2 linked regions of the Pelosinus fermentans DSM 17108 genome follow. The protein of the gene in region 2 interacts with the protein of the main gene of each other region in a pairwise test. Links are inferred from orthologs where the notes say so. Each region holds a gene or a part of one and is shown on either strand. Other genes may lie near its edges. The genes, in order: pepT and tpiA.

Region 1 (3,330 bases), 3.4 Mb from region 2 along the record:
CTATTTCTCGCCTGTCAAAGCCATAATATTCATACTACCATTGATACTGCTGGATATTATGATCAAAAAAATCTCACTGCTGTTTTGCCCTATACCAATGCAGCATTATTTAGCATAAAAGCTGTAGACCCCCAAAAACACCGCTGGTTAGCAGGGTTTGATAATCAGCAGATTCTTGAAAATTTAAACTATGTGGCCCAGTCAATTCCTGTAACGTTACGCTATGTAATCATCCCCGGGCTCACCAATTCATTAGAAGATTTGCAGGCACTTGCTGGTCTTGTTCATACTCTGCCAGCTTTAGTTCCAGTAGAACTACTGCCCTATCACTCTTTAGGACGGCATAAATGGAAAACACTAAATATGAAATACACCTTAGATGATGTCCCTGATGCTACCACTCAAGATGTAGCAATTGCCACCAATATCCTAAAATCGGAAGGCATTACCATAGTGTAAGAAAACGCTGACGCGTCCTAAAATAGAATCAAACCGCAGAGTTGCAGAGAACACAGAGAAAAGATAGATAGAATTTTTTTTCTGCGCGCTCTGTGCCTCTGCGGTTCGTCATTCTTTTATATTTTCCAACTACGAAACGTACGCCGTTTAAAGATAAACGCTTTCCAGCAACTTAGTATATAAAAATCTTAATCAGCGTCAAAACTGCTATTGTACCTCCAGTCCATATGATCCATTTAGAAACATTCCATTTCCCTGCTGTTGCTTCTACTTCATCATCGATAATCGCCGCCACTTCTTTTATTTTTTCCTCAGCATCTTTTATGAGTTGTTCTACGTCCTTACTACTTCTCTCAAAATCATTTCTCATATATTTCACCTTGGCACCCCCTTTTTAGTAACGATTCTTGAAAACGAATTACTTACCATACTATATGCATTATGTATAGTAGATGTTCTTATGTAAATTTCAAAAAAATACTAACACTTCCTCATAAAAAAATAAAACATTTTGAACCGCGAAGATACGAAGAATCGAAAGACTATGAAGGATATGAAATAACATACTATCTCTTCGTGTCTTTTGTATTTCTTCGCGACCTTCGCGGTTCAAAATGTTTTTCGATATTATCTCTATTTAATTTTGTTTTCTATTTTAGTTTTCCCACTTTACGAATAATCTCAACTACAGTCTCAGCTGACTTTATTAAAGATTCTACTGGCAGAAATTCATATTTACCATGAAAATTATGTCCGCCAGTAAATAAATTTGGGCAAGGTAATCCCATAAAAGATAAGCGGGCTCCGTCTGTACCACCCCGAATTGGCTTTATACTTGGCTTTACGTCGACTGTTTCCATAGCCTCACATGCTAAATCAATAATATATTTAACAGGCTCAACTTTCTCTCTCATATTATAATAAGAATCCTTAATCTCGATCGTCCCAGTCCCTGCACCATATTTAACATTTAAAAATGCTGTCATTGATTCCAGCAGCATTTTACGGTTTTCAAATTTTTGACGGTCATGATCTCTTATTAATATATGTAAGGAAGCCGACTCTACAGCACCGCTAAGTTTATGGGCATGAAAAAAGCCTTCATAACCATCTGTATATTCCGGAATCTGACCTGCTGGCAGCATCTGCTGATATTCAGCGGCTATGGATATTGCATTAACCATTTTTCCTTTAGCAGTCCCAGGATGAACACTTCTTCCTTGAATGAAGACCGTTGCATTGGCTGCGTTGAAATTCTCATACTCAATCGCTCCAAGCTCCCCACCATCAACGGTATAAGCAAATTCTGCCCCAAAAGCTGCTACATCAAATAAATCAGCTCCCCGACCAATCTCTTCATCAGGTGTAAAACCAATGCGAACCTTGCCATGAGGTATTTCCGGATGACACAATAAGTACTCTACAGCGCTGACAATAGCGCACACCCCAGCCTTATCATCAGCTCCTAATAGCGTTAACCCGTCCGTAACCAATAACTCTTGCCCAATATAGTTCGTAAGTTCAGGAAAATCTTTTGGAGAAAGCAGGATCGACTTCTCGGAATGAAGTACAATATCTCCGCCATCATAATTTTGTACCAAACGGGGTTTGACTGGACCGCCAGCCATATCGGGACTGGTATCTACATGGGCAATGAAGCCAACCACTGGAGCCTCTTGACAGCCATTGGCTAATAAAGTAGCCGTTACATAGCCATTTTGATCCACTTGCACATCAACTAACCCTAATTGCCTTAACTCTTCTGCCACATATTGAGCTAACTCCATCTGCCCTCTTGTACTGGGGCACTGGCTTTGCTCCCCATCCGATTGGGTATTAAAACCAGCATACTCGATAAATCGTTGTACTAACTTCTCTTTATTTGACTCCATTTCATACGCCATCCCTTCTGTATTATATTTTTTTTCGATAAATTAAAAAACCGATAAAACGAATTGACGCAAAGGACACAAAGGGTTTTTATTTATTTATTCAGTGACAAACTATTAATCCATAAGTTTTTAATGCATTATATATCCAAAATTTCTTACAAGCAATTTTCTGCCTCGCCAGCTAAAAGCCCGATCTCCATATCTTCTGCTAAACTCTTTATTTGATAGATTCGTCAATTCTTCATAGCTTAGCTGCTGCACAATATTCTCCTGGAATTCTCTTATGTTAGATAAGGCAATTTGAGAATTATGCGGACACACATCCTGACAGCTATCACAGCCAAAGACCAAATTCGTCTTTTTTATAATCTTGATTTCGTCTGCTGTTAATTCCCCTTTTTTTTGTGTCAGATACGATTTGCATCTTCTTGGATCAATGGCAAAGTTACCAAGAATAATCTCTCCCGGACATGCTTTACTGCATTTACCGCATTGCAGACAAGTACGTTGTAATGGTTTATCAACTGTAAAAGGATAATTGGTAAGAATATAGCCGATTGCTACATAAGAGCCATATTTTTCAGTAATAATATGGCTGTTTATCCCATAAAACCCGAGTCCTGCTAAATACGCCAGATAGCGATCAACTAACGGTCCATTATCAACAAAAGTTTTATATTCAAATTCCGGCAGCTGTTTCGTTAAGAAATTTCCTATTGCCTCTAATTTGTCTCTTATAACCGTATGGTAATCCAGCCCACAGGTATATTTTGCGATATTCGCTTCCGGCCGCTCTCCAACATAATAAGGAAATATGCATACAATAATCGATTGTACATTTTCCATTGTTGCCTTAGGATCAATTCTCTTTTTTAGATCTTTTTCCTCAAATTCCGTATACTGCCCTTTATCAATACGTTCTTTTAAAATTCTTTCTAATTCCCAATAAGGTCCAATGCCTGCTATTCCCATACATTCA
Region 2 (3,122 bases):
GAGGCACTTCATTCGTAGTATGGGCTGTAAAGGGCTCACATGTAACATGGTCAAGCATTTTTTCTGCATTACCGTGATCAGCAGTAATGAGAGTAATCCCTCCCTGGCTACGCATGGTTTCCACAATACGTCCAACACAAACATCAACAGCAGACACAGCTTTCATTGCCGCATCTAGTTTTCCTGTATGTCCTACCATATCCGTATTGGCAAAGTTCAAGATAATCACATCAAACTTACCTGATTTTATCGCATCAATAAGTTTATCAGTGACTTCAAAGGCACTCATTTCCGGCTGTAAGTCATACGTTGCTACTTTCGGGGAAGGAACTAAAATACGTTCTTCACCTTGATAGGGTTTTTCTTCTCCGCCATTAAAGAAAAATGTGACATGAGCATATTTTTCTGTTTCCGCAATTCTCAATTGCGTCAATCCAACATTTTCCAACACTTGACCCAGGGTATTTTTTAAGAATTGAGGCTTATAGGCAATCGATGCTTCCAGCGTTTCATCATACTGTGTCATGCAGGCAAAGTATAATGGCAGCCGACCACCGCAGCGGGCAAAACCATCAAAGTTTTCGTCTACAAAAACACGGGTAATTTCCCGGGCACGATCAGGGCGGAAGTTAAAGAAAATAACGCTGTCTTTTGCTTTAACGCCGCAATCACCGCATCCATCAATTACCGATGGCAAAACAAACTCATCTGTTTTACCCTCTTTATAAGATTCGGCAACCGCATCAATGGCAGAAGTTGTATGTACACCTTCACGGCAAACCATAGCATTATATGCTTTTTCGATTCGTTCCCACCGTTTATCCCGATCCATGGCGTAATAACGTCCGGCAACTGTTGCAATACGACCAACACCGATTTCCCTGATTTTTTCTTCCAAGGCTTTGATATACTCAATTCCGCTGGAAGGTGGTACATCACGGCCATCTAGGAAGGCATGGATATATACCTTTTTCAAATTATAGCGTTTTGCTAATTCTAAAAGGGCATATAAATGATCATTGTGACTATGAACGCCTCCATCTGATAAAAGCCCCATTAAGTGCAAGGCACTATCATTCACGATAGCTTCTTCCACTGCCTTTACCAGAATTGGATTTGTAAAAAAGAATCCTTCACGGATTTCTTTGGTAATACGAGTTAATTCCTGATAAACAACTCTACCTGCACCAATATTTAAATGACCTACCTCTGAATTGCCCATTTGTCCTTCAGGTAATCCTACCGCTTCGCCAGAGCAAGTTAATGTTGTTGTCGGATATAATTCCGATAGCAGTTTCATATGAGGTGGTTCAGAGCGGACAATTGCATTATATCCGTCTTTCTCATCTCCCAGGCCCCAACCATCTAAAATTACTAGTGCAATTGGTGCTTTTAATTTACTCACCAAAACGCCTCCTAAAATTTAACGATTTTACTAAAGCCTGCAGCGTCAAGACTTGCACCACCAACTAATGCGCCGTCAATATCGCTTTTGCCCATTAATTCTGCAATATTATCAGCTTTTACGCTGCCGCCGTATTGGATACGGGTTTTATCAGCAGTATCTTGTCCAAAGACTTCCCCTACCGTACGACGAATAAAGGCACATACTTCATTCGCTTGATCAGCAGTTGCAGTGCGTCCAGTACCAATTGCCCAGATAGGCTCATAAGCAATGACTAGGCTGGCTACCTGATCTTTTGTCAGACCTTCTAAAGCAGCTTTTACTTGCTTGCCAACAAGTACTTCGGTTGTTCCCGCTTCCCGTTCTTCTAAGGATTCGCCAACACATACAATCGGTACTAATTTGCCTTCCAAAGCAGCTTTCACTTTTTTGTTCACCGATTCATCTGTTTCAGCAAAATATTGACGACGCTCAGAATGTCCTACAAGTACATACTCGCAGCAGACATCACGCAGCATCTCTGCTGTCACTTCACCTGTGAAAGCACCTTTCTTTTCCCAATGCAAGTTTTGAGCACCTAAGTGAATATTCGTGCCATGCAGTGCATTTGCTACAGCAGTTAATGTAGTAAAAGTAGGGCAAACTACAATGTCAACATCTTTTGCATCAGCAGTTAATTTACCAAGTTCCTGCACTAATGCCACACCCTGGCTGCTTGTATTATGTAACTTCCAGTTACCCGCAATAATTGGTTTACGCATCTTGTAATCCTCCATTATCATTTTTGATATGTTCATAAGAAACACTTCGCGTCTTAAAAGATAAAACCTTTGAACCGCGAAGCCGCAAAGGACACAAAGGGTTTATTTGTTTTTTACCCCTTCGTGTTCTTCGTGAATCTTCGTGCCTTCGCGGTTCACAACTTCTTTATTCTGTCTGTGCTTACTTATCAGCTAAAGCTGCGATGCCTGGGAGTACTTTACCTTCCAGGAATTCTAAGGATGCACCGCCGCCAGTGGAGATGTGGGTAATCTTATCCGCTAAGCCCACTTTTTCTAATGCCGCAATGGAGTCGCCGCCGCCTACAATGCTGGTTGCCTTAGATGCTGCAACTGCTTTAGCTACTGTTTCCGTGCCATTTGCAAAAGCATCCATTTCAAATACGCCCATTGGTCCGTTCCATACGATGGTTTGAGCTGTTTCTACGGCTTTCGCATATACCGTTGCTGTTTCAGGTCCAATATCAAGAGCCATCCACTCACTGTCAATGTTAGCAACTGCTACCGCTTTATGCTGGGCATCTGCAGCAAATTTATCCGCAATCACGACATCAGTAGGTAAAAGTAAGCTTACACCCCGTTCTTTAGCCGTAACAATCAGACTTTTTGCCAATTCCACCTTATCAGCTTCCAGCAGCGATTTTCCAATATTATAACCTTGGGCAGCAAGGAATGTATTGGCCATACCGCCGCCAATGATTAGCGTATCCACTTTCTTCAATAAATTCTCAATTACGCCGATTTTATCAGAAACCTTTGCCCCGCCAATAATCGCTACAAAAGGGTGAGTAGGATTTGCTACGGTTTGACCTACGAACAAAATTTCCTTTTCCATGAGGAAACCAGCTACTGCAGGCAGATATTTCGTAATTCCTTCTACAGAAGCGTGTGCCCGGTGAGATACACCAAAGGCATCATTAACAGCTACATCCGCTAGG

The links.
Region 1: the proteins of tpiA (region 2) and pepT interact in binary tests that used the Escherichia coli proteins (3 or more experiments, as listed by UniProt). The link is inferred for Pelosinus fermentans DSM 17108 from one-to-one orthologs.

The regions. Positions count from the first base shown.
Region 1 is NZ_AKVN02000001.1:4,520,229-4,523,558, forward strand. Bases 231-3,228 are described here. They hold pepT (peptidase T), read right to left. Parts: upstream 2,352-3,228; coding sequence 1,110-2,351; downstream 231-1,109. Other genes in these bases: pflA (pyruvate formate-lyase-activating protein), read left to right, coding at 231-459; FR7_RS20755 (hypothetical protein), read right to left, coding at 632-829; queG (tRNA epoxyqueuosine(34) reductase QueG), read right to left, coding at 2,481-3,228. In the rest of the region: more of pflA, read left to right, coding at 1-230; more of queG, read right to left, coding at 3,229-3,330. UniProt on the Escherichia coli protein: Cleaves the N-terminal amino acid of tripeptides.
Region 2 is NZ_AKVN02000001.1:1,136,321-1,139,442, reverse strand. The notes cover bases 292-3,081. They hold tpiA (triose-phosphate isomerase), read right to left. Parts: upstream 2,167-3,081; coding sequence 1,417-2,166; downstream 292-1,416. Other genes in these bases: FR7_RS05000 (phosphoglycerate kinase), read right to left, coding at 2,348-3,081; gpmI (2,3-bisphosphoglycerate-independent phosphoglycerate mutase), read right to left, coding at 292-1,405. In the rest of the region: more of gpmI, read right to left, coding at 1-291; more of FR7_RS05000, read right to left, coding at 3,082-3,122. UniProt on the Escherichia coli protein: Involved in the gluconeogenesis. Catalyzes stereospecifically the conversion of dihydroxyacetone phosphate (DHAP) to D-glyceraldehyde-3-phosphate (G3P).